Linked DNA regions of Labrenzia sp. VG12. The protein of the gene in region 2 interacts with the protein of the main gene of each other region in a pairwise test. Links are inferred from orthologs where the notes say so. Each region holds a gene or a part of one and is shown on either strand. Other genes may lie near its edges.

Region 1 (5,370 bases), 720 kb from region 2 along the record:
CCGCACGTCGCTCTCCGGACAACGTGGTGTTGGCCTGTCCGATGCTTTGCCGATCTTTGCAGAGATCAAGGAAACCTACGGCATGCCGGTATTGACCGATGTGCACGCGCCGGAGCAATGCGCGCCGGTCGCCGAGATTGTTGACGTTCTGCAGATCCCTGCATTTCTGTGTCGCCAAACCGACCTTCTGGTTGCCGCCGCAAAAACCGGCGGTGTCGTCAACGTCAAGAAAGGCCAGTTTCTTGCGCCCTGGGACATGAAAAATGTTCTGGACAAGGTAACGGGCTCCGGCAATCCAAACGTCTTGCTGACCGAACGCGGTGCAAGCTTTGGGTACAACACGCTTGTGACCGACATGCGGTCCCTGACCATTATGGCGCAGACCGGTGCTCCGGTTGTTTTCGATGCAACCCATTCTGCACAGGCTCCGGGAGGACAAGGTGGTTCTTCGGGTGGCGATCGGACCATGGTACCGGTCCTTGCGCGTGCTGCAGTTGCTGTTGGCGTCGCTGGCCTCTTCATTGAAACCCATCCGGATCCCGACAAGGCACCGTCCGACGGTCCGAACATGGTGCCGCTGAGTGAGCTGGAAGCACTTCTTGCGCAGCTCAAGGCACTTGATGCGGTTATCAAGACTCCGGCTGTAGCCGCCGAATAGATTGTTTCAGCCGCATCCTTGGATGCGGCTTTCTCATGTGGAGCCATGCTCCGTTTCTCACGCCGGTCTGCCGGCGTCCACTAATGCCGGACCCCGTCCGGCAAACGTCAGTACTGCTACTTGTGACAGGGAGTTCATTCCATGACCGCCATTATCGATGTCATCGGCCGTCAGATCTTTGACAGCCGCGGCAATCCGACCGTTGAGGTCGACGTATTCCTGGAAGATGGCTCCTTCGGCCGTGCCGCCGTTCCGTCCGGCGCGTCGACCGGCGCGCATGAAGCCGTTGAACTGCGCGACGGTGGCGACCGCTACATGGGCAAGGGCGTTCAGAAGGCCGTTGATGCCGTCAATGGCGAGATCTTCGAAACGATCGGCGGCCTTGAAGCCGAGGATCAGCTGCAGATCGACCAGGCGATGATCGACCTTGACGGCACACCGAACAAGGCCCGTCTTGGCGCCAATGCAATCCTGGGAGCGTCCCTTGCCGTTGCCCGCGCTGCAGCCCAGGCGTCCGGTCTGCCGCTCTACCGCTATGTCGGCGGCACCTCCGCCCGCACCCTGCCGGTGCCGATGATGAACATCATCAATGGCGGCGCCCATGCCGACAACCCGATCGACTTCCAGGAATTCATGATCATGCCGGTTGGGGCCGAAAGCCTCAGTGAAGCCGTTCGCATGGGCTCTGAAATCTTTCACACGCTCAAGAAAGCCCTGAACGCTGCCGGTCACAACACCAACGTTGGTGACGAAGGTGGCTTCGCACCGAACCTGGAGTCGACCGACGCAGCCATCGGTTTCGTCATGAAATCCATTGAAGCGGCCGGATACAAGCCGGGAGAAGACGTCTATCTGGCGCTTGACGCCGCTTCGACCGAATTCTTCAAGGACGGCAAATACGTCCTGGAAGGTGAGGGTAAGTCACTGGCACCTGAGGAAATGGCTCAGTATCTCGCCGATCTCGTGTCCCGCTATCCGATCATCTCCATCGAAGACGGTCTGGCAGAAGACGACTGGGACGGCTGGAAGGCCACTACGGACCTTGTTGGCAACAAGTGCCAGCTGGTCGGTGACGACCTCTTCGTGACCAACTCCGAGCGCCTGCGCAAGGGCATCGACATGGGTGTTGCCAACTCCATCCTGATCAAGGTCAACCAGATCGGCACACTGTCCGAGACACTTGATGCCGTCGAAACCGCCCACAAGGCCGCCTATACCGCCGTGATGTCGCACCGGTCCGGCGAAACCGAAGACAGCACGATTGCCGACCTGGCCGTTGCCACCAATTGCGGACAGATCAAGACTGGTTCCCTGGCCCGCTCCGACCGGCTCGCTAAATACAATCAGCTGATCCGGATCGAGGAAGAACTGGGCCCGCAGGCTATCTACGCAGGCCGGTCCATCCTGAAGGGCTGAGCCTTGCCTCTCTGAAAACGAAAAACCCCGCAGAAACTGCGGGGTTTTTTGTTGCCTGCTTTCGGGCTTCTACTGGGACGCGGCAGCCTGCGGGTTGGTTCTTGTTTCTTCCGCATGCAGCAGGGCGGCGGCAATCGTTTCTGCCTTCTCGGCACCGGCCAGAACAAACCGCCCGTCGATGATGAAGCAGGGAACGCCGGACACTCCAGAATTGACAGCGTTTTCGATCTGGGCCGTAACCTTGTCGAGATCGGTTTCCGTCTCCAGGAGCTGTTCCACCAGATCGGACTGCATGCCGGCTTCCTCGGAAATCCGCACCAGCGTTTCGGATTTGGTCAGGTCTTCTCCGTCAACAAAATAGGCCTTGAAGAGACGCTCAACCACCTCGTCCTGAAGATCGTCCGCGCGAGACCACAGGATCAAGCGGTGGCAATCGAGGGTGTTTGGGGACAGCCTGATATCCACGAAAGCAAACGGGATGCCTTCTTCCTGACCCGCCGTCCGGATCTGGCTGTAAAAGGCATTAGCCCGATCCATCCCGCCGAACTTGTCGCTGAGATACTGCTGCCGATCCTTGCCGGACTTCGGCAGGGTCGAATCCAGCTGAAAGGGGTGCCAGCGCACCAGAACATTCAGTTGCGGCACAGAGCGGAGCGCGGCTTCCAGCCGTCGCTTACCGATGTAACACCACGGACACATCACATCCGAAATGACATCGACGGTGAGTGGGGCTACATCTGTCATGCGACTTCCTGATTTCTGACTGGTTCATTCAAGGCTAGTGCCTTGTGGGTATTTGCCAAGCCCCATTTCGTGGCAACGTTAAGGCAAGGCCCCAAAATTGCGCGAAATGCGCCGGTTTAAAGCACTGTATGGGTCAAAATCGAGTTGATCCGTTTTTGAAGACGCGTGGTACCGGCTTCGTTTTTCAGAACGGCAACGGGACCGACGTCCCGAATGAGACATACAAGATCCTCGTCCCGGCTGGTGGCATCGGCGATCGACAGCAAAGTCGCATTGATTTCCTCAAGCTCTTCCAGGGAGGTAACGGCGATACCAAAATTTTCCGGTTGAAGACGCATCTCCCAGAGATCCAGCCCCCTTGCAGCCAGCTGGTTGCTGCAGGCTTCCAGATAGGTTGTGTAGTCTTCGACCGCCAGACCGCCGACATTGACCTGCTGACGCAGCCACATGTGGCTTTCGGCAAGCACCCGGTCTGCAAGGCGCCGCCTCTTGCCGAAGCGGATAGCGGCGTTCAGGCGTTTGACCAGTGTTTCCTTGCGGTTTTCTCCAACAAGAACGTCCGAGGCGCCATTACGGAACAACAGCACCAGATCTTCCTCGCGCTCACACACGGCAAGGACCGGCAGGCCGGCGAAGCGGGCATCCCGTCTGATCTGCTGCATATAGTCAATCGCGTCATCAAACGGAGCATCAATGACAACCGCGTCGAACGCCCGTTTGGACATGAATTCAACGGCCATGTTGCCGTCGAACGCGCCGACGACCTCGACCTTCTGGTCGCTGGCATCCTGCCATTCCAGAAAACGCCCGCTCAGGCCAACAACGAGCAGGCTGCTGGACCCTGAATGATGCGGCGCGGAGCCGAAACCGGGAATGCGACCAAAAACCCGACGGCGCAATTGTGCCTCGTCAGAGCGCAACAGCGCGCGCTGATGAATGCAAATCAGCATCAGGAGAACTTCGTCTGGCACGATCCGGTCGATCACCGCCGTGGGCTGAAGCCCGTCCGGCAACAGGTCGTCGCTACCCGTAAGGAGATAGAAGGGGACTTCGCAGACGAGGTTCCTGATCTGCGGCATCAGCCAGTCGAAGAAAGCCGTTTGCTGCCCCTGTTCGAGCTCTGCCACGTCAACCACGACCGCCGCCGGCAGCGCCAGGGGTAGCCGGCTTCCGCGGTCAAACATTTTCAGCAGCGACACATCCAGGGCTTCCGGAGCGTCCCCACTTCCGCTGCGCCTTGGCCGGCGCCCCGCGTACCAGTAAGGACCGCGCCAGGAGAGCGAGGTTTCTAAATCCATTCCCTGTCCCCAACTATGCCACGGCAGCAGGCAGGCGCTGGGTCCGCATGGTCAGCCGCTCGCGGCAGATGGTTCCATCGTCGTTCCGTGGCAATGACTGTAAAATCAGCACACGATGGGGGATCTTGGCAAGGTCTACACCTTCTGCGTCCAGATAAGCAAAGAATGCTCCTGCATCCGGAACGTGTCCGGGATCGGGTACAAGAGCGGCATACATGCGTGCGCCAAGAACCGCGTCTTCAACGATGAAAGCGGCAGCTTCCCGGATGCCGGGATAACTTGAATAGATCCGATCGATGGTTTCAAGGTTCCCCGTCCCCAGCGCATATTGGCCGGGAATGCCGAAACCGGCGAGACCGTCTTCCACCAGTTCGACCTTGATGTTGGTGTTGAGAAAACCTGTTCCCTCCCAACGGACACGCCGCTGGTCTCCATTGATGGTACGCCAGCCGATTTCAGGAACCATGGGCCCTTTCACCAACAGGGTCGGGGGTTGATCATCCACTTCGTCAGTGACTGCAATTTCCAGAAGGGCTGGCCCGCTCTCGCACCCGTTCGGCCCGTTATGCTTTCCCAGCGCTGTTGGTTTCATCTTGGCGGAAGGACCACGCGCCTTGGCGACAAGCGCGAATTCATCGGCAAGGTGAAGATCAACCAGACGTCGGCGCGCAACAAAGGTGGTTGGATGTGGCGCCGCAATGTTCCAGGCTGCCAGCAGGGCCGTTTTGGAATTGGACAGCTTGCGATCCAGGGTCTGCGCAAGCGGACCAGGTGTCATGACGACATCGGCGTCGACCTCATTGGCGTGTGCCGCAAGATTGGCGAGGGAAGTCGGATGATGCAGATGAAGCGTGCCTCCGGTCAAAAGCCAGGGTACCAGACCGCCGCCCAGCCCGGTCAGGCCACTCAGCGAATAGGGCAGGATTACCGTGCTGGCGTCCTTGATATGCGCTTCATGAACAACCATCTGCGCCGCCGATGTCCAGTGGTTGTGACACCGCGTCACCGGGACGTTTTCCTCGCCGCTGCGGCTCCAGCAGATGGTGGCGGTATGGTCGGCCGGCTCCGGTCTCTCGCTTGGCGAGAACTGAAGGTCGTCCCCCATTTCGGCAAGCATGGGGCCAAGTTCGATCAAACCGTCAGGGACGTCCTTGCCGAGCCCGAAGACGAAGCGCAGCGAGAACAGGTCGGCGGCAACGTCCCGGGCCGCGACACCAACTTCTCGGGTTTCCACGCGGTCTGCGGCAATGAACC
Region 2 (7,860 bases):
GCCGATCACCGAAGCAGGGTTTTCTCCCCAGACCCAGTCGACGACTTCTTCCGTGACGAGAAAGAAAACGCAAATCGCCTGCAGGCCGAAGAGGAGCCAGGGCCAGGCAATTTTCCAGTTGGGCAAAGTCGGCATTGTTCGAAATCATCTCCCTGAAGGCAGGCACGAGAGCGGCCGTCGCGACGCCGGTCTGATGGGCCGCATGATGCGGTGTTTCCAGGGGTAAACCAAGGCCGTTTGTCGAATGATGCATCATAGGCAGAATTTGGTGTTGGCCCCCGGCCGGGTGGTCGGGGCGGACCACGGCGGGTCCGGCCGGGGTTGGCCGGTCAGATATCAGTCGTCGTCTTTCTCATCGTCCTCGTCCTGACCATCCAGTTCCATTTCCAGAACCAGGCCGGACGTGGCATCGACAACAACTTCCATCTCCTTGCCATCCAGGGAGACTTCGGCCTCGATTTCACCATTCTCGGTTTCAATCTCTTCCACCGTGTAACCCTCGGCGGTCAGCGCGGCGCGGATCTCGTCTTCCGTCGTGCCGAGCGTATCGCCGACGGAAACCGCGGCCACGGCAAGACTTGTCCCGGCCAGAAATCCGGTTAGGGAGAACAGGGTAAGCGCAGTAGATTTGATCGGGAGCGTCATGGGGGGTCCTTTGACTGTTGGAGGTCGGGCCAACGGCACCTTCAGCGCCGCGGCTTCCGATTTGCCCGTCCAACGCCGGGCGCTCCATCCCTCAAAGGCTTATAAACCCGCGGCTCAACCAAGGTTTAGGCGGGTTTAGAAAAGGTTTATTGAAAGAACCGCCCCGGTGACAGGCCAGCCGGATCGAGCAAAGGATCCTTACCCGCGATCATTGAAGCGAGCAGACGCCCTGTAATCGGTCCAAGCGTGAAGCCGTCATGGGCATGACCGAAATTCAGCCACAGGCCAGGCGTCAACGGAGACGCCCCCACGACCGGCAGGGAATCGGGCAGGCATGGCCGGCACCCCATCCAGACTTCGTCTTTCAGACGCCGGCCAAGCGGGAAAAGCTCCTCGGCCCGCCGTTTAGTCCGCTTCAGGACCGCCGGATTGGGCGGTGCGTCGCGCGCTGCAAGTTCCACACCTGTCGTCAGGCGGATACCGTTATCCGTCGGTGTCAGGACAAACCCGTTTTCAACGTCGACAACCGGACGCGACAGCGACGCTCCGGAAAGAGGCCGGTAATGCATGTGGTAGCCGCGTTTGACGGCAAGCGGATAGGTTTCACCGAGCTGCGTCAGCAGGTCGTCAGACCAGGCGCCCAGCGCCACCACGGCCTGGGAGGCCGTTATCTCGCCGCGCTCACAGCTTAATTGCCATACGCTCCGGTGGCGGGTCAGCCGCCGCGCGTCGCCCCGAAAGGAGCTGCCCCCTTCCCGGATGAAACCCCGCCAGAACGCGTCGACCACAGCCCCCGGATTGGAAACGGAGCAGCTTTCCAGCCAGTGCAGCGCCTTCAGCCCGCCGGTTTTCAGTCCGGGCTCCAGAGCATTGATCTCGCTGTCTCCAAGTTCATCATAGGCAACGCCGAACACCCGTGCGTATTGGCGCTCCGCGTTGCTCTCCTTGAAGCCGGCCTCTGTGCGATAGAGATGCAGCCAGCCGCCCTGGCGGTAGAAGCGGTCGGCATTGGTACTTCGCGCCAGCTCCAGATGCTCTTCGACTGCGAATGCCCTCAGGGGCGCGACCACCCTGGAATAGATCTCGGCACCGCGCTCGCTGCCAGCCTTATGGAACTGCCTGATCCAGGGCAGCAACCGGAGGACCGTGGCCGGATCAAGCGACACGGCGCTGGATTGCCCCAGGAAAATGCCGAGCAGCTGCAGCGGGTGCGTCGGCACCTTGTGCGGCACAAAACCATTGCGCTGCACGATGCCGGCATTGCCGAAAGAGGCCTCCTCACCCGGATGCTTCCGGTCGACCAACGCCACTTCCAGTCCCAGGCGGCGCAGATGCAGGGCAGTGGTAACGCCGACGATGCCGGCACCAAGCACGATCACGTCAAAGGATTGCGTCTGTCTTGTTTTTGCTGTCATACCTGTTCCGGTCGGTCCAGGGTCATTGGGTCTTGCTTGAGGTCCTGCCATCCGTCAATTCGGACCGTACCATCTGCCAAGCCAGCCATGTCAGGAGACAACACTAGATGATTCGGATGATCGGGGCAGGCCTGGCGTGGATTGGACGTCACGGCACGGCCGCACTTGTTGTGAGTATCTTTATCGGCGTCGCCCTGCCGGCCCTGTCCGCCTATATGCGCCCCTATCTCGGCATCTCTGTCTTCAGCCTCCTGACTCTTGCTTTCCTGCGCGTCGACCAGGATGCCATTGTCCGCCGTCTGCGCCGGCCAACGCTGCTGATCGCAGCCCTTGTCTGGATGATGCTGGGTGCCCCGCTCCTGACCTGGATGGCCATCCTGGCCATTGGCCCGGACCAGCTCGGCCCCGACATCGTCCTGGCCCTCTATATCGCGACCGCGGCACCGCCCGTCATGGCCGCTCCAGCCTTTATCTACCTGCTGGGCCTCGACGGCACCTTGAGCCTTGCCCTCTCGGTCGCCGCACTCATCGTAACCCCTTTGACAGCGCCCCTCGTCGGAGAACTCATGCTTGGCCCGTCGCTGCCCCTGAGCGTTGGCGGCCTGGCCCTGCAATTGTCCGCGCTTCTGGTCGGCGCCTTTCTGTTGTCCTTCATCTTCCGGCGCCTGGCCGGGCGTGAACGTCTGGTGCGCTCGTCCCACCACATCAGCGGGCTGAACGTCCTGCTGCTGCTGGTCTTCGCGATTGCTGCCATGGACGGGGTCGCGGCAAGCTTTGCCGCAAAGCCTGGATTTACGCTTGGATTGACCGCCCTCACTTTTGCGCTGGCGCTTGTGCAGATGCTGCTGTCGCTTGCCCTCTTCGCCCCCGCAAGCCGCGAAGACGCCTATGCCATCGCCCACACCTGCGGCACCCGCAACATGGGCCTGATGGTGGCCGCGCTCGGCGGCACCTTGCCCGAACTCACCTGGCTGTGGTTCGCCGTCGGCCAGTTCCCGATCTACATGCTGCCGATGATGCTGAAACCCTTCGTGCGGCTCTACTGCGGACCGAACGCCGGAAGTGTGACGTAGCCGGTCTTTCCCATGAGCGTGGTATGCTTATCTGCCGCTCCAGGATGACACCAACCAACCCCCGAAGGAGCCTGTCCGTGACTTTTATCCGCGCACTCAGATGCCTGTCCCTTCTCGTCGCCGCCGGTCTTCTGTCCCCGGCGGCCTTTGCCGGCGACACGGCAAAACTGCATGTGCTCGGTTTTTCCAAGACCGGCAGTTTCTTCGCCTTTGAACAATACGGCTTCCAGGATGGCTCCGGCTTTCCCTATTCGGAAATCTTTGTGGTGGATGTCATCGGCGACAGCTGGGTGAAACCCTCGCCTTTCCGCCTGCGCAAGGACGTCGATGTCGGCCTGGGGGATGCCGCCGACAACGCTCTGACGGCCGCGCGCTCCGAAAACCGCCTCAACGCGCAACCGCTTCTGAAGGACAAGGCAATCGCCGGCAAGGGCGACACGGTCGGCTTCAGTCCGCTCACGGAACTGACATCCGATCCCCACAAGATGGTCGTCGCCCCGCGCGTGTTCTTTCAGGAGGGGGACAGCCCGGTGGAGCTCACCCTGTCCGAATACGCGCTGCCCGACGCAACGTGCCAGGGCTATGGCGCAGAAACCAGGGGCTTCCGCCTCACCATGGTGTATGACGGCGTTACGCGTGTTCTCAACGAAGACAAATCCGTTCCCAAGAGCCGCAAGTGCCCGCTCAGCTACCGTATCGAGCGGTTTGTGACCTTCTTCCCTGCCGAAGCACCACCGGTCTTTGCCGTCCTCCTTCAGATGGACAGCCTCGGATTTGAAGGTCCGGACAGACGGTATCTGGCGATAACCGGACGGCTTTGAGCAACTAAACCGATTGAGGCCTGCCGCGCCGCCTTGCCCGCAAGGGCCAGAAATGCTAGCGCGGCGGCACAAGATTTCCGCGGCCCAAGTCGAGGCCGCACGGGCCATTCGGGAGACTGCCATGCCGCGCGACATCAAGATCGCTCCGTCCATCCTCGCCTCCGATTTTTCCAAGCTGGGCCAGGAGGTCCGCGACGTTGTTGAAGCTGGCGCCGATTGGATCCATCTCGATGTCATGGACGGCCATTTTGTACCCAACATCACCTTCGGCCCGGACGTGATCGCAAAACTCCGCCCCCATACCAACAAGGTCTTCGACACCCACCTGATGATCGAACCCTGCGATCCCTACCTGGAAGCCTTCGCCAAGGCCGGCTCGGACATCATCACGGTGCATGCGGAAGCAACCACCCATCTCGACCGCTCGCTCCAGGCCATCCGCAACCTCGGCAAGAAGGCAGGCGTGTCGCTCAATCCGGCCACGCCTGAGAACGTTCTGGAATACGTGCTTGACCGGCTCGATCTAATCCTGGTCATGACCGTGAACCCGGGTTTCGGCGGACAGAAATTCATCGAGTCCCAGGTCGAAAAGACCCGGCGCATCCGTGAGATGATCGGCGACCGTCCGATCGATCTGGAAATCGACGGCGGCGTCACTCCGGCAACCGCGCCGCTCGTGGCCGCTGCCGGCGCCAATGTGCTTGTGGCCGGCTCGGCCGTCTTCAAGGGCGGGTTCGTGGACGGCTACCGGGAGAATATCTCGGCGATCCGCGAGGCAGCGGCAGAAGCTTAAGGATATGATGTATGCGGGAGCAAGCGGCCGATCCTTCGGGAAGGGCCTGCGGCCCTCCTCAGGATGAGACCGTTGATTGCTGCAATGCCAGAATTTGCTGGATGGATCGATACCAAAGACTGCCGTCTGAGTCTTAAAGTCCCGCAAATCTGACTGTTCGGTATTGCCACACCCTCAGACCTCATCCTGAGGAGGATCGCTAGGTCCGTCTCGAAGGATCGGCCGCTTGCTACCGGTTTTCTCCGGCATTTTTACCGTGTTTTTTCCCTCGCCGAGAAAGCTTCGGAAGCGCTTCAAAATCGCCCCGGATCAGCGCTTCCTTCTTTTCTCGCCGCCATTTCTTGACCTGACGCTCAAAGGCTATCGCGTCCGTGATCCGCTCAAAGTGACAGTTAAAGACAAGCGATAGCGGCCGGCGCCGCGCTGTGAAGCCGTCATAAACACCTTGCTCATGCTCACTTAGGCGGGTTTCAAGGTCCTTTTCCGTGACCCCGGCATAGTAGCTGCCATCGGCACAGCGCAGGATGTAAACGGTCGCACTCATGCGACATGCTTAACACAGCAGACACAACCATTGCGAGAAATACTGAGCAAGTAGCCCATCCTTCGAGACAGCGCTGACGCGCTTCCTCAGGATGAGGTCTGGAATTTGGCTGTCACTGGAAAGAGTTAGGCACTAAGCCTTGTTTCAATCGGCAGAAACCGAACGGTTCCCAAACCCAACAATCTCATCCTCAGGAGAGCCGCAGGCCCGTCTCGAAGGATCGGCCGCTTGCCCGAGGTTACGATAAGCCTCAAAAATCAGGGATTTCCACGCAACACCTTCACAACCGCAACAACCCGTCTTCCCGATGAGACACTCCCTCGGTTAAGCTCCCAGTTCGAAGACAAAAATCCGGGGGGATTCGTCTTGGCGCATATGGAACGCAGTATCGGGTTGCTTGGGCTGACTTTTGTCGCCATCAGCGGCATTCTCGGCTCCGGCTGGCTGTTTGCCCCGCTTCTGGCCGCCCAGGCGGCTGGCCCCTCCTCCCTGATCGCCTGGATGATCGGCGGCTTTGCCATGCTGCTCCTGGCGGCGACCTTTGCCGAGATTGCAACGATCCTGCCTGTTGCCGGCGGCATTGGCCGGGTACCGCATTTTTCCCATGGCTCGGTCGTTTCCATGACCATGGGCTGGACCGCCTGGGTCGGCTACAACACGACGGCGACCATCGAGGTCGAGGCCGTCCTGCGCTACTCGAAGAGCATGGCGCCCTGGCTCTACGGCCCGGATGGTCTTCTGACACCCGCCGGGCTTGGTGTTGCCTGCCTGCTCTTGCTGTTCTTCACCGTGCTGAATGCCTTTGGTGTCAAATTCTTTGCCAGGATCAACACGGCGCTCACCTGGGTCAAGATCGTCATCCCCGCGCTGCTCGCCGCCGTGATCCTGACCTCCGAATTCCGCTATGCCAATTTCAGCGACTATGGCGGCTTCGCGCCGGAAGGGCTCAAGGGGATCCTGTCGGCCATCTCCACCGGCGGTGTCATCTTCGCCCTGATCGGCTTTCGGCACGTGATAGACATGGCCGGGGAAGCCCGTAACCCGAAAGTCAACGTGCCCCTGGCGCTTGTGCTGTCCCTCGTGGTCTGTCTGGTGATCTACGGCGGTCTGCAGCTCGCCTTTCTGGGCGCGCTTGATCACGCACAGCTGTCGGATGGCTGGCCGGCGCTGCACTTTACCGGTGAGCTCGGTCCCATGGCGGCCCTTGCGACAGCGGTCGGCGCGCTCTGGATCGTCAGCATTCTGGACACCAGCGCCCGCATTTCCAGCTTCGCCTCGGGGCTCGTCTCCGTTGGCTCGAATGCCCGCCTGGGTCTTGCCATGGCGCAGAACGGCCTGTTCCCGAAATTCATGGAAACCCTGTCTGCCCGCGGTGTGCCGCTGTTTTCGCTTCTGGTCAATTTTGCAGTCGCGTCGCTGTTCTTCGTGCTTCTGCCCTTCAAGGAAGTGCTCGCGCTCAACACCTCCTCGATCGTCCTGTCGTTCATTGTCGGACCGATCGCCGTTTTGTCCTTCCGGCGTCTGTTGCCCGACACACCTCGCGCCTTCGTCCTGCCCGCCGCCCCGGTCTCCGGCTGTCTTGCATTTGTTGTCGCCAGCCTGATCATCTACTGGAGTGGCTGGCACACGATGCTGCATCTCGGCATCTGCCTTGCCATCGGCTTTGCCCTGATGCTGGTGCGCAGCAAACAGGGCGGGTTCGACAGTCTCGACTGGCGCGAAGCGGCCTGGCTGCCGCCTTACCTGATCGGCCTTGTGTGCTTTTCCTATCTGGGGTCTTTTGGCGGAGGCTCCGGCATGCTGCCCGTCGGTCCCGACATGATTGCCATTGCCCTGATGGCCACGGGCATCTACCTGCTGGCGGTCCGGCTCAGCCTGCACAAGGACAAGTTCAACCGCTATATCGCCGAGGAAGAACTCGACGAGATGCTGGAATATGACAGCGTCGACGATGCCCCGGTCGAACGGCCTGACTTCAAGCGCTGATTCAGCCGATATGTCGAGCGTGCACGCGGCCGCCGGGTGGGCCTAGGGCAGCTGTGTCAGGCTCTCCAGATACAGCACACCGCCGTAGTTGACGAATTTCGCCAGCACGCCCTTGTCGTAAAGCTCTCCGGCCTCTTCTCCGCCAGGATCATACTGACAGCCGACATAGACGTGGTCCGGGTTTTCCTTGTCGAGATCCGGGTCAAAGCCCAGGGACCATTGCGGCGTTGTCGCGCAGGGTCCAAGGCTGCCGATGGCCGCACTCAGGCCGGCAGCACCGGAGGGTGACGCCATGAACCTGGAAAAGTCAGGTTCTGCCGACAGAGCCGACCCGGCACTGGTGACAAGGGTCATGACAGCGATGGCAAGAGGGCGATAAATCATCTGTTTTCCAATCAATCAATGAAGTCGGCCGCAGTCGGTGCGGCCAGTTTGGTTATGAGGCTCAAAGGAGGAGAGCAACCGGGTCAGCTGAACAACCGGCCGGGTTTCTGGCCAGGAGCGGGCGGGGAAAGTTTTTGCGCAAGCCCCGCCGGGTAGAGGTCCAGTCCCTTGGCAGCAAGCTCATCGAGCGTGATCCACT

What was found. The genes of interacting proteins can lie anywhere in the genome.
Region 1: the proteins of rpe (region 2) and eno interact in binary tests that used the Escherichia coli proteins (3 or more experiments, as listed by UniProt). The link is inferred for Labrenzia sp. VG12 from one-to-one orthologs.

What each region holds. Positions count from the first base shown.
Region 1 is NZ_CP022529.1:1,262,858-1,268,227, forward strand. What follows is about bases 1-2,936. They hold eno (phosphopyruvate hydratase), read left to right. Parts: upstream 1-799; coding sequence 800-2,074; downstream 2,075-2,936. Other genes in these bases: kdsA (3-deoxy-8-phosphooctulonate synthase), read left to right, coding at 1-658; CHH27_RS05725 (DsbA family oxidoreductase), read right to left, coding at 2,144-2,818; CHH27_RS05730 (response regulator transcription factor), read right to left, coding at 2,935-2,936. In the rest of the region: more of CHH27_RS05730, read right to left, coding at 2,937-4,116; CHH27_RS05735 (class I adenylate-forming enzyme family protein), read right to left, coding at 4,130-5,370. UniProt on the Escherichia coli protein: Catalyzes the reversible conversion of 2-phosphoglycerate (2-PG) into phosphoenolpyruvate (PEP). It is essential for the degradation of carbohydrates via glycolysis.
Region 2 is NZ_CP022529.1:1,984,173-1,992,032, forward strand. Bases 2,920-5,911 are described here. They hold rpe (ribulose-phosphate 3-epimerase), read left to right. Parts: upstream 2,920-4,075; coding sequence 4,076-4,747; downstream 4,748-5,911. Other genes in these bases: CHH27_RS09270 (Na+-dependent transporter), read left to right, coding at 2,920-3,133; CHH27_RS09275 (DUF2259 domain-containing protein), read left to right, coding at 3,211-3,954; CHH27_RS09285 (GIY-YIG nuclease family protein), read right to left, coding at 4,977-5,291; CHH27_RS09290 (APC family permease), read left to right, coding at 5,667-5,911. Outside these bases: CHH27_RS09255 (helix-turn-helix transcriptional regulator), read right to left, coding at 1-135; CHH27_RS09260 (PepSY domain-containing protein), read right to left, coding at 337-645; CHH27_RS09265 (FAD-binding oxidoreductase), read right to left, coding at 792-2,060; more of CHH27_RS09270, read left to right, coding at 2,168-2,919; more of CHH27_RS09290, read left to right, coding at 5,912-7,277; CHH27_RS09295 (hypothetical protein), read right to left, coding at 7,320-7,661; CHH27_RS09300 (NUDIX hydrolase), read right to left, coding at 7,745-7,860. UniProt on the Escherichia coli protein: Catalyzes the reversible epimerization of D-ribulose 5-phosphate to D-xylulose 5-phosphate.